One region of the Glutamicibacter sp. BW80 genome, then DNA from elsewhere that is predicted to be linked to it. Evidence: riboswitches for the same ligand, from Rfam matches in the RefSeq annotation. Region 1 holds a riboswitch; each other region holds the start of a gene.

What was found. A riboswitch is a leader RNA that binds a small molecule or an ion and turns the genes downstream of it on or off. The one in region 1 is predicted to bind S-adenosylmethionine.
Region 2: it holds a riboswitch for S-adenosylmethionine, as region 1 does, so the genes downstream of both, CIK76_RS13960 (bifunctional o-acetylhomoserine/o-acetylserine sulfhydrylase) here and CIK76_RS09320 (ABC transporter substrate-binding protein) in region 1, are expected to answer to the same signal.
Region 3: it holds a riboswitch for S-adenosylmethionine, as region 1 does, so the genes downstream of both, CIK76_RS18035 (aminotransferase class I/II-fold pyridoxal phosphate-dependent enzyme) here and CIK76_RS09320 (ABC transporter substrate-binding protein) in region 1, are expected to answer to the same signal.
Region 4: it holds a riboswitch for S-adenosylmethionine, as region 1 does, so the genes downstream of both, CIK76_RS00605 (flavin reductase family protein) here and CIK76_RS09320 (ABC transporter substrate-binding protein) in region 1, are expected to answer to the same signal.

The regions. Positions count from the first base shown of each region.
Region 1 is NZ_NRGV01000031.1:210,930-216,162, reverse strand. Features, by position in the region: gene CIK76_RS09335 (methionine ABC transporter ATP-binding protein) at 1-23, shown strand, start outside; gene CIK76_RS09330 (methionine ABC transporter permease) at 20-715, shown strand; gene CIK76_RS09325 (MetQ/NlpA family ABC transporter substrate-binding protein) at 741-1,652, shown strand; SAM riboswitch class I at 1,969-2,059, shown strand; gene CIK76_RS09320 (ABC transporter substrate-binding protein) at 2,182-3,822, shown strand; gene CIK76_RS09315 (ABC transporter permease) at 3,834-4,790, shown strand; gene CIK76_RS09310 (ABC transporter permease) at 4,806-5,233, shown strand, end outside.
Region 2 is NZ_NRGV01000050.1:142,138-147,370, reverse strand. Features, by position in the region: gene CIK76_RS13980 (hypothetical protein) at 1-292, opposite strand, end outside; gene CIK76_RS19115 (hypothetical protein) at 306-692, opposite strand; gene CIK76_RS13975 (type II CAAX endopeptidase family protein) at 728-1,510, shown strand; gene CIK76_RS13970 (GNAT family acetyltransferase) at 1,573-1,983, shown strand; gene CIK76_RS13965 (VOC family protein) at 2,050-2,694, opposite strand; SAM riboswitch class IV at 2,869-2,986, shown strand; gene CIK76_RS13960 (bifunctional o-acetylhomoserine/o-acetylserine sulfhydrylase) at 3,067-4,422, shown strand; gene CIK76_RS13955 (homoserine O-acetyltransferase) at 4,425-5,233, shown strand, end outside.
Region 3 is NZ_NRGV01000075.1:31,179-36,411, forward strand. Features, by position in the region: gene CIK76_RS18030 (cystathionine gamma-synthase) at 1-317, opposite strand, end outside; gene CIK76_RS18035 (aminotransferase class I/II-fold pyridoxal phosphate-dependent enzyme) at 314-1,624, opposite strand; SAM riboswitch class I at 1,745-1,835, opposite strand; gene CIK76_RS18040 (LysR family transcriptional regulator) at 2,074-3,015, opposite strand; gene CIK76_RS18045 (DUF1852 domain-containing protein) at 3,138-4,130, shown strand; gene CIK76_RS18050 (methionine synthase) at 4,148-5,188, shown strand.
Region 4 is NZ_NRGV01000001.1:132,161-137,393, reverse strand. Features, by position in the region: gene CIK76_RS00615 (AMP-binding protein) at 1-602, opposite strand, end outside; gene CIK76_RS00610 (PQQ-dependent sugar dehydrogenase) at 742-1,863, opposite strand; SAM riboswitch class IV at 2,097-2,213, shown strand; gene CIK76_RS00605 (flavin reductase family protein) at 2,320-2,820, shown strand; gene dnaB (replicative DNA helicase) at 3,475-4,830, shown strand; gene CIK76_RS00595 (MFS transporter) at 5,184-5,233, shown strand, end outside.

The DNA of each region.
Region 1 (5,233 bases):
AACGCATCGAGGTGGCGGTATGAGAATCCCAACCGAAAGCGCAGCGGTCGGTACCGACACCCCATGGAACGAACTGCCCGCCCTGATGCTTCCTGCCTATGGACAGACCTGGGCAATGGTCGGCATCGTGATGGTCTTGGTGATCATTTTTGGCGGCATCATGGGTTTGGCGCTGTTCAACACCGACCGGCAGGGTCTCTTTCCGCACGACAAGAGCCATGCGGCACTGAGCTGGTTCGTCAACATGGGACGCTCATTGCCGTTCCTGGTCTTGATGGCGGCGATTATTCCATTCACCAAATGGGTGACCGGAACCACCATCGGCATTTGGGCAGCAGTGGTGCCGATGACCATTGCGGGCATTCCCTTCTTCGCGCGGCTCGTGCAGAACGCGCTCAATGATCTGCCTAAGGAGAACCTGGCCGTCGGGCTGGTGACCGGTGGATCGCCGCTGCAGATCATCGGGGCAACCCAGATCCGTGAGGCGCTGCCCGCCCTGGCCTCCGCCGTCACGCTGAACACCATCTCGATGGTCGAGTATTCGGCCATCGCGGGAACCATCGGGGCCGGCGGCATCGGCTATCTGGCGGTCACCTACGGCTATCAGCGGTTCGACATGAATGTCATGCTTGCCACGATCCTTGCGCTCATTCTGACCGTGCAAGCAGTCCAATTCCTCGGCGATCGCATCGCCCGCGCGCTGGCCCGCCCCTAAGCGCCCTAGAACAAACGAGAAGAACATGACGACTTCACCCAAAGGCCATGACCATGGCTTCACTCTGCGTAAAAACACCGCGAAACTGCCTTGGACCATCGCGGCATGCGCGACCATTGTGGCGCTCGTCCTTGGCGCGTTGCTGGTTCAGCAAAAGTCCGCTCCAGCGCTCGCGTCCACCGAGCCCGGCAAAACGAATTTCAAGGTCCATTTTGAACCGGCAATGGCCGGGGAAGAGAAGATCCTGAAATTCGTGGCCGAGACCATCGCGCCGGATTATGGAATCGAGATAGAACCCATTGGGCTTCAGGATCCAATCCAGGCGAACCGCGCCGTGGCCGAAGGGCAGTTCGACGCGACCATCTTTGAACATGAGTGGTACATGCGGCAATCGGCAGAAGCCGCCGGCGTGGAATTGACGCCAACCGTTGAACTGTACCAATGGGGCTTCGGTCTGTATTCCACCCGCTACGAATCGGTCGAGGTTCTCCCCGAGGGGTCGACGCTGCTCCTGCCTAACGACGTCGCCAACCAGGGGCAAGCGCTCTGGCTCCTGGAGCGCGAGGGACTGCTCGGCCTGAACCCCGACATCGAACCGCGTACCGCGAAGATGGCCGACGTGGTTGACAACCCGCGCGGCTTCGAGCTGAAGGAAGCAGACCTCCTCGCCATGCCGCGCATGCTAGACGATGTGGATGCAGCCATCGGATACGTGTCGCAGTTCGATGCCGGAAAGGTCGGCCGCGACAAGGGAATCCTGTTCCCGGAACCGCCTAGAACCTTCGCCTCCAAGCTGATCTTCGGCACCGAGTTCTCCAAAACTGCCGATGCAGCCAAGCTAATCGAGGTGTTCTCCGATCCAAGACTGCAGGAATACCTGAAGAACACCGAGGATCCGTTGGTCCAAGGAGTGCTGACTCCGGTATCCGCCGAGTAGGGCCGCTCACTGGAACTATGCGAACGGCCAGCCTGAACCAGAGAGGTTCGGGCTGGCCGTTCGCTTTTATCCCGAATGTTTCGTTGGCGAGCGAGCAAATCCACCCTTGATCACGCGGGGCCGGGGATACTGCTGTCAAGGAAATCTTTTCAGCAGCGTCACGAACTGACTTATGACGATTAGTGACCGGCTTCAGGGCCTGTATTAGTCCCAAAGTGTGTATTGGGATGACTTCGTGACGCGCATATAACGTCATGGTTGGTCACACCGCACCTGCGCGCGCAGACTTAAATTGTTCGGCAAAGACACCGAATGATAACCATCCAGAGCGACCGAGAGACCTGGCTCGTTGACGTTGCAGCAACCATCCCGGCAGGGAGCGGTGCTAAGGCCAGGACCGATGGAGATTGCTAGATTTCGCAACGGTCCGCACAGGGGAGAAGTCTGCCTTCTTCCCGCCCCGCAATACCGCGGCAGGATCGGGATTTCGGCGTAATCCTCGGGAACTTACCGAGAGGAACACCAGAAAATGCGCAACACACCACTGAGCCTGAAGGCCGCGGCACTACTCGCAGTTCTAGGTCTTGCGCTGACCGCCTGCGGCGGCAACAGCGCATCCACCGCGGGGAGCTCCGAGCCGGCAGCTTCCGCGGAAGCAGGCACGCCGGTAACGGGCGGAACCTTCACCTTTGCCGAGGTAACCCCGATCAACAACTGGCAGACCCAGGCCGCTCGCTTCTACGAGAAGGCGAATGTGCTGAACTCGGTGCTGGACCGGTTGACCTATTTTGATACCGAGTCCGGCAAGCTCGTAGGCTGGATCGCCTCCGAGTTCACCGCCAATGAGGCACAGACCGAATTCACCTTCACCATTCGTGATGGCGTCACCTTCTCGGACGGCACGGCCCTGGATGCCGAAGCAGTCAAGGAAAATCTGGACGCGCTGGGCTTAGGCGTGAAATCCGCGCAGATTCAACCGAACGTCGACTTTTCAGCCTACAAGGGCTCCGCGGTCGTCGGCGAGGACCAGGTCAAGGTGACCTTGAAACGCCCGGATGCGAATTTCCTGCGCTCCACCTCCTCGGTGACCGCCGGGCTGGTATCCCCGGGCACCCTGGAACTGGACAATGCAGGGCAAACCGCAATATCGCAGATCGTCGGTTCCGGACCGTTCGTCTTCGAATCCGAAAAGCCAGATGAAGAGGTCGTCTTCACCAGCCGCGATGACTACGCCTGGGCCCCGGAAACCGCAGCAAACCAGGGCGACGCGTACCTTGAAAAGCTGGTCGTCAAGTACCTGCCAGAAGTTGCCCACCGGGCCGGCGCGGCGCAGTCCGGCCAGGTCGATTTGGTCCGCGGACTGCAGCCCGTTGACGAAGAGGTGCTCAGCGCCGGAGGCGGGCAGATCTTCGCCGCCCAGGGCGTGGACCTGACGACCAACCATGCCGCGATTCGAATCGGTTCGGGCAAGCTGGCCGAGACCAAGGTGCGCCAGGCGTTGCAGGCGGGAATCGACCGCCAGGCGCTGAAGGACACGGTCCTCTCGGACAGCTACGTGCTCGCAGGTTCGATCCTCAACCACCAGGCACCGGGCTTCGTGGACCTGTCTGCCGAGCTCGGCTATGACCCGGAGAAGTCCAAGGCCTTGCTTGAAGAAGCCGGCTGGAGCGTTGGCGCGGACGGGATCCGTGAGAAGGACGGCAAGAAGCTTGAAATCACGGTGGCCAGCTCGAATAACTCCGTGGTCATCAAGCCAGCCTTCGAGCTGATCGAACAGCAATGGCGGGAGATCGGAGTGCAGCTGGTCAACCGTGCTGCGGACAATTCATTTTTGACCAAAGCCATGGTCGATGACCAGATCGAATTCTTCGGAACCCGCCAGTTCGCCTACGGCGGCCTGGGGCCGGTCTACGCGCCGGCGACAAATAACCAGACGTTGAACGCCGACAAGGAACTGAACGAATTGTTCACCCGCGAGCAGGCGGCGACCACCGAAGAAGAGCATCTGAAGCTCGTCGGCGAGGAGCAGCGCGCGCTGGTACTGGACAAGGCACTGACCCTCGTGTTGTGGGACGAAGTGCAGGTGTACGGCGCCAACAAGGACGCGCACATCGACTTCACCTCCGGCACCGCACCAATCTTCCAGGGCGCCTGGAAGAGCAACGGCTAAAGGAACTCATCATGGGTGGATACATCGCTCAACGCATCGGTCAGGCACTGCTGGTGATCCTGCTGGCCTACACCGCGGTCTTCCTCGCGGTGCAGGCCCTGCCGAACGACCCGGTCACGATCTTCCTCTCGGCCGACTCGTCTGCGGATCCGGCAACGATCGCGCAGATGAAGGCCTACTACGGCTATGACCAGCCGCTGATCGTGCAGTACTTCACCCAGCTCGGTGCGCTGCTGACCGGGGACCTGGGCTATTCCCTGTCCTCCGGCTCGGCGGTGTCCACCCGTATCGGCGAGGTCATCGGCTCCACGCTGGTGCTCGCCGGGAGCGCCTTCGCCCTGGCGCTGGTGCTGGCGGTCGCGCTGACCGCCGCCGCCAGCCTGTCGCGCCGCACCCGGGTCCGCAACGCCCTGCTGAATCTGCCACCGCTGATGATTTCCATCCCGGTGTTTTGGCTCGGACTGGTGCTGCTTCAGGTGCTCGCGGTGCAGCTCGGGGTGATGTCGCTGTTCCCGGACGGCTCGTTCCTCTCGCTGGCGGTGCCGATCCTCGTTCTGGCCATCCACCTCAGCGCACCCATCGCCCAGGTGCTGATCAAGAGCGTGCACGAGGTGAACACTCAGCCCTTCGTCGACGTCTTGCGGGCCAAGGGCGCCAGCGAGGCGTGGATCTTCTACCGGCACACGCTGAAAAACGCCGCACCGGCGGCGCTATCCATTGCCGGGATCACCATCGGCACGCTGCTCGCCGGTTCCGTCATCACCGAGACGGTTTTTGCCCGCGCCGGCCTGGGCCAGCTGGTGCTGCAGGCGGTCACGGTGCAGGACATCCCGCTGGTGCAGGGACTGGTGCTGCTCACCGCCGCCGCCTTCACCGCGGTAAATCTGCTCGTCGACCTGATCCACCCGAAGCTTGATCCACGCATCATCACCTCCCACGCCGGTTCGCCTCGCGCGCTGGCGGCCTAGGGAAAGGAACCGATCATGAGTCTTTTGACCGAACGAGGCAACCCGGCCGTGGAGCTGGCCCCTGGCAGCGCGCTCCAACCGGAGCATGGCGCCACGCCCAGAACCACGCTGCTTGGCTGGTTGCGGAACTGGTGGGTGCTCCTCCCGCTGGCGCTCCTGCTCGCCTGGGCGGTATTGCCGGGGCTGTTCACCGGACAGGACCCGCTCACCGGGGTGCCGCAGCAGAAGCTCGCGGAACCGTCGCTGGCTCATCCCTTCGGAACCGACCACCTGGGGCGCGACGTCTATGCCCGGGTGGTCCACGGCACCAGCCAGACGCTGATGACCGCCGGGCTGGCCTGCCTGATCGGCAGCGTGGTGGGCAGCCTGCTGGGTCTGCTCGCCGCCACCGCCGGCCGTTTCGCCGACTCGGTCGCGATGCGCTTCGTCGACGTGGTGCTGGC
Region 2 (5,233 bases), on a different contig from region 1:
TTCCCTGATCCTGGTGCTTGTCATCCTGCCATACCACGGTGGACGAGGTGTCTTCGCCTTTGCATCGAAGTACCGCCGAATATTGGCCACCATTCAGTGGAATTCCAACTGAGACAGTTTGGATCTTTTCTTCGATGGTCGTTTTGGTCGCCGCAATTTCATTTTTTTGCATCGGCACTAGCGACGGTCCTGTTGATGGTGTGGAGATTTCTGATTTGCCAACGGAGCAACCTGTGAATGAGAGGGCAAGTGCAACGATTGTTGCGAAAATTAGAGTGCTTTTTGATCTCAAGATTAATTCCTTGTTAGGCAGCAACTACTCGGAACTGGATTCCCGTAGGAGAAATTGCAGTCCCTGATCCGCTCGAAGTTTTGAATCCCGCAGTGTACTGCCGCCATTTGAAGATGTAGAAAGTGCTTTGTGGGCGAGCAACATACATTTGACGTGAGTTCATTTTAGACGACGCGGAAGACAAAATTGTAGTTAGCGAGCTTTGGACCGTGAAGTTCGTATTTGCGTTGAATGCTTTGATGCCCACACCTCCACCTGCAGACAAGCTAGCTGAGGCGGTGACTGAACGCGACAAATTGCCTTTCCCGCCTTTTCCTCCGATGCCACAGGACGACTCACTCGCACTCTTTTTGTTCAGCTTGCTGGTGGTCTCAACTTCAGGTTGTCGCAGGTTAGTCATGAGGCTCCTCAGCACGCGCACAGTCAGATCAGCCTATGATCGAAAATGTGAACGCTGAACAAATTGAGCAGACAGCAACCCGCAAAACTCTCAGGTTTGAGATCATCTTGGTTCTAGCCCTGTCTTTGGGGCAGAGCGCGGTGTATTCACTGATTAGTTTCGCCGACAAGGTGAGCCGTGCGCCGTTGCGCGACCAGACCACGTCGATGAATAATCCGTTAAACACGCGCGAATACTTCGACCTGTCCTATCAGTTGCTGGATATTTTCTTCGCACTGATCCCGGTTCTTCTCGCACTGTATTTGATGCACCGCACCCTGGACCGAAGCGTGAAGGATGTAGGGTTCGACTTCCGCCGTCCGGGTAAAGATCTGTTACTTGGGGCCGGATTGTTTCTTGCCATGGGCCTTGGAACCCTGGGCGTATATGCCGCAGGCCGTGCCTTGGGAGTAACCACCGCGTTGTCCACGGCTAATCTTGGTGACTATTGGTGGAGCGTGCCGGTGCTGCTGCTTTCTGCCGTACGCCACGCGGTGCTTGAAGAAGTGATCATGCTCGGTTTCCTGTTTACCTACGGTAAGAAGCTGAACCTGGGACCGTGGACGCTGATTCTCGGATCTGCGCTGATCCGCGGTAGCTACCACCTCTACCAAGGCGTCGGCCCGATGCTGGGAAACATAGCCATGGGTGTGATTTTCGGTTGGATTTACCAGAAATATGGGCGAGTGATGCCGTTGGTGATCGCGCACTTCTTGTTGGACGCAGTGGGATTTGTCGGGTTCATGCTCTTCGGCCCCGCTATCGGTATCGGAGGCTAACCCCACAACGGCAAGCATTGCGCAATGGCAATAAACGACGTTTTCAACGGTACGTTTTACTTATGCAAATCAGTGAACTCAAACTGACCGAAATAGGCGAAGCAACAGCCCTGTGGCGGAGCGTCGAGCTTACGCGGCCATGGAATGATCCGGAGGCAGATGCACGTAAAACACTGGAGAATCAGAGCTCTACGATTCTTGCGGGACCTCATGAGCAAAGACTGGTAGCTACAGCCATGGTTGGGTTCGACGGACACCGAGGCTGGCTATATTACGTGGCGGTCCAACCCGGCATGCAGGGCCAGGGGTTTGGACAGGAGATTATGGGGGCAGCGTCGCGTTGGCTTGCTGAACAAGGGGTGCCCAAAGTACAGCTCATGGTGCGTACCGAGAACACTGATGTGATCGGATTTTACGAGCGGCTAGGCTACGAAGCTCAAGAAGTGGTGGTCCTAGGCAAAAGGCTTGGATAGTTGGAACGACAAAGGGTAGGCGAGGACGTTGCCGTCCGCACCTACCCTTTATTTCGACGTTCTTTGTTATAGCGTGACCAAACCATTGTCGGTTTCAAAGGTGACCGACAAGATGCCCGGAGTGCCGTTGGGTGCTTCGTATTCCATGCTCACCGCGCCAAGATTGACGTTCTCTGGCTGGCCTAGCCAGTCTAGGACGCGGTCGCGGGAACCAGCGATAGTGATGCTTTGAATCGCACCTACAGGCTCTAGAGCCTTCGAAGGGTGCAGATCCTCCGTTCCTGCGTCCCAGCGAAGCAAATACGGAACCTGCGGATCAGCGATGAGCCCCTTGATTCCAACTTGCTGCCAGGTGAGTTCGCGGCCGTCTGGGAACTTGCGGTTTCCCGGAACAGATTTACGTCCCAGCCGCTCTTCGGCGCTGGAGAGGTCTTCAACGGAAACGCACCATCCCATCCAGCCGCCGCCAAGCTCGGAGCGGGCTCGTACTGCCTGCCCAAACGGTGCTTTGTCGCTGGAAGGGTGGTTTAGAACTTCAACAACTTCTAGGTACTGGTTGTGCTTGAGCGGGAAAATTACATTCCGCGTTCCAAAACGCGGATGTACGCCCCCCTTGACGAATTCCAGGCCCAAAGCCTTGGAGATTCTTTCGGCGGTTGGCATGAGCCCATCGGGGCCACATGCGTAACTAACGTGATCTAGCCTCATCATGTGCCCCATCATGTCACTATGTGATCTCAGTCTCGACTTAGGCGACCCTAAGTGGTAATGGTGGGATCGAACAGTCTGCATAAATTTCTTCATTAAAGATCTATATGACCGATTGAGTCACGTTAAGCTATCTCATATTGCCAAATTCTTCGGCTATCGGGCAGACTTGAGTCAGGTCATGAGTCCCAGTAACAAGCCCCGGCTTACTGGGCGGCAACCCTCCGCCGCGGTGGGGTGCCCCGGGTGAAGACCTGGCCCTCGACGCACCAAGCGTTGAGGACAAGCGCGGGTTACCCCCTTCGAAAGCTCCTCGACGAGGAATTTGCCGTCGGTGTGTTTTTGAGTGGTGTACCCCCATAGTCGACAAACAATATGGAGGAAACCATGAGTAACAACTGGTCTTTTGAAACACGTCAGATCCATTCCGGGCAGCAACCAGATCCGGTCACCGGTGCGCGTGCCCTGCCGATTTTCCAAACCACGTCTTTTGTTTTCCCGAACGCCGAGAGCGCCGCGGCTCGCTTCGCACTGCAGGAGCTGGAGCCGATTTACACCCGTATCGGTAATCCAACGCAGGAAGCGGTCGAAAACCGTATCGCGGATCTTGAAGGCGGCGTCGGCGCACTGCTGGTCGCCTCGGGGCAGGCAGCAACCACCCTCGCAATTCTCAACTTGGCTCAGTCTGGAGACCACTTGGTGGCCAGCCCGAGCCTCTACGGTGGAACGCAGAACCTGCTCAAGCACACGCTGCGCAAGCTCGGTATCGAGGTCACCTTCGTGGCGGATCCAGACAACTTGGATCAGTGGCGTGCAGCGGTGAAGCCAAATACCAAGGCCTTCTTCGGTGAAGTCGTCTCCAACCCGCGCCAAGACATTTTGGACATCGAGGGAGTCTCACAGATTGCCCATGAGGTCGGGGTTCCACTGCTGGTTGATAACACCTTGGCAACCCCATATCTGATCCGCCCCATCGAGTGGGGCGCGGATATCGTCATCCACTCGGCCACCAAGTACCTCGGTGGTCACGGCACCGCCATTGCCGGCGTAATCGTGGACTCGGGCAAATTTGATTTTGCGAAGGATCCGGAACGTTTCCCGGACTTCAACACCCCCGATGAGTCCTACAACGGTTTGGTGTTCGCCCGCGATCTGGGCGTTGATGGCATCCTTGGTGCCAATCTTGCCTACATTCTGAAGGCTCGCGTGCAGTTGCTCCGCGATCTGGGCGCGGCTGTCGCACCGTTTAATGCTTTCCTTATTGCTCAAGGTCTGGAGACTTTGTCTCTGCGTATCGAGCGTCACGTGCAAAACGCGAAGGAAGTAGCCGTCTGGCTTGAAAGCCAGGAGCAGGTTGAAAAGGTCGCTTACGCTGGCCTGCCTTCCTCGCCGTGGTTTGAACGCGGACAGAAGTACTCGGCAAACGGTGTCGGCGCGATTATTGCCTTCGATATTGCTGGTGGACTCGAAGCTGGCAAGGCTTTTGTGGATGCGCTGGAGCTGCATTCACATGTGGCCAACCTCGGTGACGTTCGTTCGCTCGTCATCCACCCGGCGTCGACCACCCACGCGCAATTGACCGAAGACGAACGTCTGGCCGCCGGTGTGCGTCCGGGCCTCGTTCGGTTGAGTGTGGGACTTGAAAACATCAAGGATATTCTCGCTGATCTGCAACTTGGTTTTGCTGCCACTAAGCAGCTCTCTCACCAGGAATTGCAGGAAACCCTTTAGGCATGGCATCCATAGTGACTACCGAAGAAACTCTGCCATCGCAGGAACTTACCGACGGGCAAGACGGCATTTTGCGTCGTGCGTTCGTGGGGGAGTACACCTTCGAAACCGGTGGCTACCTACCGCAGATCGAGTTGGCCTACGAAACATGGGGCCAGCTTAACGCGGAGGGGACCAACGCGGTGCTGGTGAAGCACGCGTTGACCGGTGATGCGCACGTATCGCGCGGAGATTCGCAGACCCCGGGCTGGTGGGAAGATTTTGTCGGCCCCGGGCTAACTGTTGATACCGACAAGTATTTTGTCGTGGCCATCAACATCATCGGTGGTTGCAATGGGTCCACCGGACCTAGTTCGCCAGATGAGCACGGCAACGCCTGGGGTTCACGCTTCCCCTTTATTACCATCAAGGATTCCGTGCGCCTCGAAGCGCGGTTGGCCGACCTGCTCGGGGTGCACTCCTGGCATACGGTCATCGGCGGTTCCATGGGTGGGGCACGAGCCCTTGAATGGGCGGTTGAATTCCCGCAACGCGTAAAGAACGTGGTGGTGATGGCCTCCACGGCGCAAGCCACGGCAGAACAGATCGCTTTTGCGCAGGTGCAGACCGAGGCCATTCGCCTCGATCCCAACTTTGCGCAGGGCGACTACTATGCCAACGGAGTGCGCCCGGATGCCGGATTGGGCCTGGCTCGACGCCTGGCGCATATTACCTATCGTTCGGAGGCTGAGCTTGAAGCGCGGTTTGCGCGTAATGCGCAGACCGGCGAACAGCCGTTTGTTACAACACGCGGCCCACGCGGCCGATACCA
Region 3 (5,233 bases), on a different contig from region 1:
CGGTTGGTGCCGCCGTAGCCGTCGGCGCCAAGGACGATGTGATCGCCGGGTTCGAGGACCGCACGCAGCAGTGCGTCTTCGGCGGCGATGCCCGAGGCGAAGGCGAACCCCGCGGCTCCGCCTTCCAGGGCGGTGAGCTGCGCTTCGAAGCCATCGCGGGTCGGGTTCGAGCCGCGGGAGTATTCGTGCCCGGAGCGCAAGACGTTGATTCCGTCCTGGATGAACGTGCTGGTTTGGTAGATCGGTGGGACCACGGCTCCGGTGTGCGGGTCTTTATGCTGGCCGGCGTGTACGGCGAGGGTGTTGAAGCCGCTCATGATGCTCCTTGGGTTTGCGGGGCCAGGGCCCGGTTTAGTGCGCCGTCCAGCGCTTGGGTGAGGTCGGCGAGCAGATCGGCGGGGTCTTCAAGCCCCACCGAAATGCGCAGGGTGGAGGTGTTCAGGCCCGCGGCGAGAAGTTGCTCCGCGGAGAGCCGGCAGTGCGTCATGGTGGCCGGGTGGGCGACCATGGTGCGGGTATCGCCCACATTTGCGGCCAGGGAAATCAGCTGCAGCCCGTCGATCACCGGGGACACCAGCGAGGGGTGGGCCAGTTCGATGGCCAGCACGCAACCGGTGCCCTTGGGCGTGAGCTTTTTGGCCAGCTCGTGGCTCGGGTGGGCCGGCAGCGAAGGGTGGTGGATGGCCGCAATGCCCGGGTGATCTGCAAGTTCCTGGATCAGGGTGCTCACGCTGCGCTGCACGTGTGCGGCACGTACCGGCAAGGTTTCGATGCCGGTCAGAATGCCTTGGGCGCTGGCCGGGGCCAAGGCCGGCCCCAGGTCGTGCAGGAATTTGGAGCGGACCAGCATGGCGTAGGCGGCCGATCCGTGGCGTTCAAGCAGCGAGGCATTGTTCAGCCGCACTCGCGGGGCGGCGATTTGCGGCCAGCGGGTGGAATCCGAGAAATCGAACTTCCCCGAGTCCACGACCACGCCGCCGAGCACCGAGCCGTGTCCGGCTAGCCCCTTGGTGGCCGAGTGCACCACAATGTCGGCGCCAAAATCCAGCGGGCGAATATTCAGCGGGGTGGCCAGCGTATTGTCGACGACCACCGGAATGTTGTGCTCGTGCCCGATCGCCGAGATAGCGGGCAGGTCCGCCACGGTGCACAGCGGGTTGGAGACGGACTCCAGGAAGAACGCCCGGGTGTCTTCTTCGATGGCCCCGGCCCAAGCTGCGGGGTCGGCCTGGTCGACAAAGCTGACCCGGATGCCGAAGTCGGAAAAGGTGTCGGTGAACAGGTCCACGGTGCCGCCGTACAGCGAGGAGGAAACCACGATGTGCTTAGGACCCTGGGTCAGGGCAAGCAGCGAGAGCGCAACGGCCGACTGCCCCGAGGCGGTGGCTACCGCTTGGGCTCCGCCTTCAAGGGCGGCCACCCGCTGTTCCAGGATGGCCACGGTGGGGTTGCCGGTGCGTGAATAGGTGAAGCCGGACTGGCGCAACGCGAATTTTTCGATCGCTTCTGCGTGCGATTCGAACTGGTACGCTGCGCAATTGTGCAGTGGCGGCAGCATCGGGCGGAAATCTCCGCTCGGACGATACCCTGCATGGACCGCGTCGGTTCCTTGGCGTTGGCTCATAGCTCCTTCTCGTTTCTGATCCACGAGAGAGTGCACCGAACACCCGGCGACATACCGCCCCTCGGCCGACCTGAGGCCACAACGGTACGAAGCATGGCGCCTTATGGCACGTTCGGAACTGCTCCATCGTTCCTGGCATTAGCACCTTTCGGTTTCCCGATGGTTGCTGCGACGTCTACGAGCCAGATCTCTCGGTCGCTCTTGATGGGTTGTTGTTCTTCCATGGTTGGACATCGGCATCCGGCGGCGCAAACGACGCCCACACCCGCGCTTCATACAGGGGCACCTGGCTTCACATCCCGCGCCAGTCCCGTAATGGGGCCCGGCCCGCAGTCCCTTTGTGACGCGCGGCAACCGCCAGAATCCTTGAAGAGCCAGGGTTTTGCGCAACTATTATGTCGCCGGCGGTCCGCCAAATGACACGGTGTTACGTCTTGGGGCCCGGGGATTCAGTCCAGGAGCTCAACTCCGAAGCTTGAGACGACCGAGCGCACCTCGTCCAGATAGCGCCGCGCTTGCTCGGTCAGCGGAATCGCTGCATGGTCGATCCAGCCGATCTCGATGCGCTCATCGACATCCAGCGGGATGGCGACGATGGACGGGTCCAGCTCGTCGCTGATGATGCCCGTGGAGATGGTGTACCCGCCCAGGCCGATCATCAGGTTGAAAATCGTCGCGCGGTCCGAAACCTGGATTTCGCGCTTGCTGGAGCTGGTGGAGAGCACTTCCTCGGCGAAGTAGAACGAGTTGTTCGCACCCTGGTCGAAGGTCAAGCGCGGCAGGTCTTCGAGTTCCTCGAGCGTCACCCGCGCCCGGGAGGCCAGCGGGTTGCTGCGCGAAATGAAGATGTGCGGATCGGCGAGGAACAGGGGGTGGAATACGAGCCGGGACTCGCGCAGCAGCTTGTCGATGACCTTCCGGTTGAAGTCGTTGCGATAGAGGATGCCGATGTCGCTGCGCAGGGTGCGCACGTCCTCGATGATCTGTTCGGTGCGGGTCTCGCGCAGCGAGAATTGATATTCCTCGGCCCCGCTGGCCTGAACCATCCTGACAAACGCATCCACCGAGAAGGAATAGTGCTGCGTGGAGACGCCGAGCAGGCGACGGACCGAGGGACGCCCGAGGTAGCGATGCTCAAGCAGCTCCACCTGCTCCAGAACCTGCCGGGCATAACCAAGGAATTCTGCTCCCTCGGCGGTGAGCGTCACTCCCCTGGCCGAGCGGACCAGCAAGGTGCGTCCCACGCGGGCTTCGAGCTCCTTCATCGCCGCCGACATGCTCGGCTGTGCGACGTAAATTAGGTCAGCCGCCGCGGAGATCGACCCCTCGCTGGCGACCGCAATGAAATAGCGCAACTGCTGCAGTGTCAAACCACTCGTCCCCTGAACCATAGTGCGAGTCTATACGAATCCATAGTTATATCGAGTTACCTGATATCCTCGATCTCACTGCATGATGGACGCATCGACTTACTTTCGGCCGGCCCAGGCCACTGAGCACCAGATAGGCCACCATGGCAGACGCGTTCACCTTCAGCATCAGCACCACCAAATTCGACGAAGACTACACCCCCTGTGCGAGCTCACGAGTCACGACAAACTTCGCCAACCTGGCCCGCGGGGAAAACCGCCAGGAGAACCTGCGCAACGCTCTGACGATGATCAACCGCCGCTTTAATTCCCTGGCTCACTGGGACAATCCTCAGGGCGATCGTTATGAACTCGAGCTGGAGATCATCTCCGCCAATGTGCACTTCGACTCGGCGAACGCAGCGGAGCAGTTCCCGCTGCTTGAAGTCTTAGACACCACCATCGTGGACCGAGCCACCAGCACCCGCAGCCACGGCATGGTGGGCAATAATTTCTCTTCCTATGTGCGCGATTACGACTTCAGCGTGGTGCTTCCGGCGGCCGGCAACGGCTCCGGTGCCCCTAAATTGCCTGAAGATTTTGGCGAACTTCATGGCCAGCTCTTCCAGCACTTCCTGGATTCGCAGGCTTATCGTCAGCGCTTTGCGCAACTACCCGTGGTCTGCATCAGCGTCTCCACTTCCAAAACCTACTACCGCACGGGCAACAGCCACCCGGTCCTCGGCTTGGAATACCAGCAGGATGAGAACTCCCTGACCGATGCGTACTTCGGCAAGATGGGGCTGCGCGTGCGCTATTTCATGCCACCGGGCGCCGTCGCTCCGCTGGCGTTCTACTTCCGTGGCGACTTGCTCAACGATTACACCAATCTGCAGCTGATCAGCACCATCGCCACCATGGAGACCTTCCAGAAGATCTACCGCCCCGAGATTTACAACGCAAGCTCCGCTGCACCGGCCGTCTATCGCCCAAGCTTGGGGGCACAGGATTTCGCCCCGACCAGGATCTCCTACGACCGCGAAGAGCGCACCCGGCTCGGCGCAGTGCAGGGCAAGTACACCGCGGAGCACTTCATCACCCCGAACCGCGAATTGCTGGACCAGTGGGCCGCCACTTGCCCCGCTCCCGTCGCCTGAGAACCGAAAGACACACGATGACATCAAAGCTACTTCCCACCTCCATTGTCGGCAGCCTGCCCAAGCCTTCCTGGCTGGCGAAGCCCGAAACCCTCTGGTCTGATTGGAAGCTGGAAGGCGCGCAGCTGCGCGAAGGCAAGCAGGACGCCATGCGCGCAGCGGTGCTGGAGCAGACCCGGCGCGGCATCGACATCATCAGCGACGGCGAGCAGACCCGCCAGCACTTCGTCACCACCTTCATCGAGCACCTGACCGGGGTCGATTTTGAAAAGCGCGAAACGGTGCGCATCCGCAACCGCTACGACGCGAGCGTGCCGACCGTGGTCGGTGCGGTGCGGCGTGAGAAGCCGGTGTTCGTTGAGGACGCGAAGTTCCTGCGCTCGTGCACCGACCGCCAGATCAAGTGGACCCTTCCCGGCCCGATGACCATGGTCGACACGCTGTATGACGCGCACTACCGAAGCCGCGAGAAACTGGCCTGGGAGTTCGCGGCCATCCTCAACCAGGAGGCCAGAGAACTCGAAGCAGCCGGGGTGGACATCATCCAATTCGACGAACCGGCGTTCAACGTGTTCTTCGACGAGGTCGCGGACTGGGGCGTCGCCGCGCTGGAGCGCGCCTGCCAGGGGCTGAAAGCTGAGACCGTGGCGCACATCTGCTTCGGCTACGGGATCAAGGCGAACAACGATTGGAAGGCAACTCTCGGCGCCCAGTGGCGCCACTACGAGAAGTCTTTCCCACTGCTGCAGGCCTCCTCCATCAACACCATCTCCCTGGAGTCCCACCACTCCAATGTCCCGCTCGAGGTCGTTGAGCTGGTGCGCGGCAAAAAGGTCATGCTCGGCGCCATCGATGTGGCCAGCGAAACGGTGGAAACCCCCGAAGAGGTCGCGCAGACGCTGCGCAATGCACTTGAATTCGTCGACGCGGACAAGCTGGTGCCCAGCACGAACTGCGGCATGGCACCGTTCCCCCGCGACGTCTCGCTGGCCAAGCTGAGCGCGCTCAGCGCGGGAGCCGGCATCCTGCGCGAGGAGCTGGTTGCCGCACGCGTCTGAGCTGGCGACGGCCAATTCACGGATCGGCTTCATCTTGCACGCTGG
Region 4 (5,233 bases), on a different contig from region 1:
TAGCTGCCGCGGTGCGAGTACAGCACGCCCTTGGGTTTGCCGGTGGTGCCCGAGGTGTAGTTCAACGTGATCGGGGCGCGCTCATCTGCCACCTCGTAGTTCAGGCGTTCCTCGCCGGCCGCGTCCAGCAGCTCGGAGAGCACCGCGTCCACGGCGACGGTCGGGCGCGTACCGGCGTATTGGTCATCGGTGATCTCGATCAACGCTTCCAAGCTCGGAATCTCGGAACGCAGGGTCGAAGTATTTGCCAACAATTCGGTATCGGCGAACAGCAGCTTCGACTCGGAATGATCCATAATATAGCGCAGCTCGGGCGCCGACAGGCGGGTGTTCAGTGCGATCAGCACGCCCCCGGCCAGCGGAACCGCGTAGTGGGCCATGAGCATCTCGGGAGTATTCGGCGCAAGTACCGCGACGCGGTCCCCGGGCGCGATCCGCGCCTTGACGACCTGGGCGAAGCGTTGCACGCGCCGCTCGAATTCGGCGTAGCTGTACCTGCGGGTCCCGTGGATCACCGCGGTCTTCGACGGATAGACCTCGGCCGAACGCTGCAGGAATCGCAGGGGTGTGAGTTCCGAGTGGTTAGCCTGAGTCATGACCATGTGTGCGATATCCTTCGATTCGTATCCGTGGTTTCCTTCAGCCTGCGCCTGTGAGCTGAAGCACTTGCGACCTTCATGGTGGCATGGACCTCGGGTTCAATCCAAGAACCGCAGTATCAATTCGTTCAGTGGCCGAAATTCAGCGCCGGGTGGCAGTTCGGTCGATGAGCGTCTCCGGGGAGATGCCGAGAATCCTGTCGTCACCCTCTTGCGGGGTGCCGCGACCGTCGGTGTTATTCGTCAGCACCCAGAGCTCGCCGGTCTCGCTGACCTTCACGTCCCGCAGGCGCCCATGGTCACCTACGAGGAACTCGGTGGAATCGTGAGGCGTGCTCAGCTCCACGGTTCGCAGGCGCTCCCCGCGCAGGTTGGCGATGTAGAGGACCCCGTCGTAAATGGTGATGCCGCTGGGGCTCGCGGACTGCGTGCTCCATTGCTGGATCGGGTCGCGGTATTCGGGATCTTCCGCAATGCCTTCGTGCGCCGGCCAGCCGTAGTTGGCTCCGGGCTCAATAATGTTCAATTCATCCCAGCGGTTCTGCCCAAACTCGCTGGCATACATGGTTCCGTCGGGAGCCCAAGCGATACCTTGTGGATTGCGATGGCCGAAACTGAATACCGGCGAACCGGGGAAGGGGTTGTCGCCGGGGACCTCGCCCTGAATGGTCAGCCGCAGGATCTTTCCGCCTAGACTTTCCAGATCTTGAGCCGAGGATTCATTTCCAGCGTCTCCCACGGTCGCGTAGAGCATCGAATCCGGTCCGATGGCTAGACGCCCCCCGTTGTGAATTCCTGCCGATGGCAATTCGGACAGGATCGTCCGCGGATGACTCAGCGCGAGCGCACCGCTGTCGCCGGAAAGTTCGAATCGCTGGATGCGGTTGCCGTCTTCTGCGGTGGAGTAGGCGAAAAGGTAGGGCTGTTGAAAGGCCAGCCCAAGCAGTCCGCCTTCGCCACCATGAACTACGTCGTCCAAGCGGATGATTTGCCGGGCAGTGCCCGCTGAATCTATTTCCACGATCCGCCCCGAATCGCGTTCTGAAACGATCAGCGTATTTTCGGCGAAGACCATGGACCAGGGGGCGGCTAGCTCGGCTGCGATCCTTCGCGGTTCGGGCGACTTGGTATCGACTGCCCTGCTGCTTGACGTGGCGCCGGGGGAACGCGGTGCTTCGGCGGCGCATCCGGTGAGCATCGCGGCGCAGGCGAGAATTCCAAGGAAAACCGTGATCTTCGGATTACCAGCTATTCGAGGCCGCATGGTTTCAGGCTAGCAAGATCCGTTCGCTATGCAAGAGGCTGGGCGCTTCGTATCGCACCGAAGGGGAGCGGTATCAGCGGGCCGCGCAGCCGCATCCGAACCCTCCGGTGATTGAATAAATTTCCGATGGACCCTCGAATACTTGTGGCTCATCGAATTTTGGGTTGAATATTTCGATTTGCGAAGCAATTTGTTTGACGCGCGGGAGCTTAGGCCAATATCGTTTTAATCAGAATCATGAGCGTCAGCTAAAGGCCCTGGCTAGCTGGCCGGCAACCCTCTATACGGTAGCGGGGTGCTCCAGGTGAAGATTCGGTGTCGCGCAACACCGCACGATACAAGTACCGCACATCGAGGCGTTAAACCTTCGACGGCGGGTAAGAGCAAGTCAAAGCTGCTTTAGCCTGCCGCCGACCGTCGCCGTACCGGTGGGCATGAAGCAAAGGAAGTCAAGGCATGTCTTTGAATCAAGAACTTGACGCACTGACGCTGCGCAAGGTTTTCGCCCAGCACCCATCGGGAATTGCCACTCTGTGCGCCGAAGTCAACGGGGAAAAGACGGGAATCGTCGCCTCCTCATTCACCGTAGGGGTTTCCTTGGAACCGGCGTTGGTGATGTTTGCCGTGCAGAAAACCTCGAACACTTGGCCGAAGCTGCGGGACGCAAATCGAATCGGCGTTTCGGTGCTCAGCGAGCGCAATGAAGGGGTCTGCAGGCAGATCGCTTCCAAGAGCGGAGATCGATTCCGCGGTGTGGACACCCACACCAGCGACGACGGCTCGTTGTTCATCCATGACTCAACGCTGTGGCTCGACACGACGATCTACAGTGAGGTTGAGGCCGGAGACCATTGGGTCATCCTGTTGCAGGTCCATGGCCATAAGGTCGCCGAGCATTTACCGTCGATTTTCCATGATTCACGATTTCACTCGTTACCAGTCCCGGAACTCGTCTAAATAGTTGTCGTCGCTTCGCGCCACCTGTCATTTTCGCTGACATGTGGCGCGCAGTCGTTTAACTGGCCCGGCGGGCTCGGACCGCGCGGGCGCGTTAAGTTCATATGACCGCAGAGGGGTGCTCTGCATCGAATTGTGGATTACTCGCCTCGAAGTTACGTTTCAGTAGCTTTTTGGAGCGGTGACTACCGCGTTCTTCACGAAGATTCTTTCCACAAAACTATCCACACCTCTGTGGATGGTACGTTGATAAGTCGGTGCAGCAGGTTGAATACACCGGAATCCCGCGAGTTATGCTGTGGATAACGTCATTTGCGAAGGTTGACTCTACAAAGAAATTAACTTTCTATCCACAGGTGTGCAAACAACAAACTCCAAGTCAGATAGTCATTAGCACAACTTAAGTGGGGTAATCCACAAGCTTCTCCCCAAGTCGCACACAGGGTCATCCACAGCTAGAGGGGGATTATCCACAGATCTTGTGGATAACAGAGTTTGCGGCTATGGATAAGAGACCTACTGTTGGCTTTGGGACTGATATATCCACAGGTACCGCCGACACGATAACGTCGGTTGGCGGTGACATGCTTGAGTGTTGCCATCATGGCACAAGGGTATTTCCCAGAGGGTCAATAGGGGATGGAAGTGTCAGTTATGAGCGCGGAGCCGGTCTACGAGAGTCAGGGTTCGGAAGCGGGTCGCACCCCGCCGCAGGATATTCCTGCCGAAATGTCGGTTCTTGGCGGCATGATGCTGTCGAAGGATGCGATCGCCGACGTGGTCGAGGCGCTGCGCGGAACAGATTTCTATCGCCCGGCCCATGAATCCATTTTTGACGCAATCATCGATCTCTACGGACGAGGCGAACCAGCCGATGCCGTGACGGTCTCCGATCTGCTCACCAAGCGCAGCGAGATCGCCCGCGTGGGTGGCGCCGCCTATCTGCACAACCTCATCCAGCAGGTGCCCACCGCCGCGAACGCCGGCTACTACGCCGAAATCGTGCGCGAACGCGCCGTATTGCGCCGCCTGGTCGATGCCGGGACCCGGATCGTCCAGATGGGCTATTCGCCCGATGGTGAGGTTGACGCGATCGTCAACGAGGCGCAGGCCGAGGTGTACAAGGTCGCCGAGAACCGCAACAGCGAAGACTACGTGCGCCTGAGCGACATCATCGAGGGAACCGTCGATGAGATCGAGAATGCGGCGAACGCCGGCGACGGAATTACCGGCGTGCCAACCGGGTTCTACGAATTCGACGAACTGACCCAGGGGTTGAAGGGTGGTCAGATGATCATCATCGCCGCCCGCCCCGCAGTGGGTAAGTCGACCTTCGCCCTGGACTTCGCCCGTTCCGCGGCAATTAAGAACAACATGGCCACCGTCTTCTTCTCGCTGGAAATGGGCCGCAACGAAATTGCGATGCGCCTGCTCTCGGCAGAAGCATCCATCCAGCTGCAGGATCTGCGCAAGGGTTCGGTGGAAGACGCACAATGGACGAAGATTGCGACCACGATGGGTCGCTTGAACGAAGCTCCGCTGTTCATCGACGATTCGCCGAATATGTCCATGATGGAAATCCGCGCCAAGTGCCGACGGCTGAAGCAGCGCAACGAGCTGCGCATGATCATCCTCGACTACCTGCAGCTGATGAGCTCGGGCAAGCGCGTGGAATCGCGCCAGCAGGAAGTGTCCGAGTTCTCGCGTAACCTCAAGCTGCTGGCCAAGGAACTCGATGTTCCGCTGGTTGCCCTCTCGCAGCTGAACCGTGGTTCCGAGCAGCGCACCGACAAGAAGCCTATGATCTCGGACCTTCGTGAATCGGGATCGATCGAGCAGGACGCCGATATGGTAATCCTGCTGCACCGTGACGATGTCTACGACAAGGAAAACCGTCCGGGTGAAGCCGACGTGATCATCGCAAAGCACCGTGCCGGCCCCACCAAGACCATCACCGTGGCGTTCCAGGGCCACTATTCGCGCTTCAGCAACATGCAGAACGACGGCTAGCCTGCCGAGGCAGGCCTACGGCACAGGGAAGGGTCCAGAAATCCGCAAGATTTCTTGGCCCTGCCCCTTGGTTCAGCTGCGTTCTCCGTGCATCGCTGCGTGCCGTTGATAGTGCTGAAAGCGCCGTCCATTCGCGCCGCACCTGGGGCTGGCTGCCTAGAAAAGGCCAAGAACACCGCTGGAGAGTATCCCGGTAGCTCCCACCATCAGCGCTAGGCAGAGCGCGGTGATCTTGACCAGTCGGCGACGCGTATCTTCGTTAAGCATGGGTTCAGCTTACAAAGCCATGCGGTGCATCCACTAACCATCGGTGCCGAATCGGCGTCCGAGACGTTCAATGAAAGAATGGCCGCATGCCATCACCACGTGACTCTGCGGTAGATTCCGCAACGGTTGAGTCGAT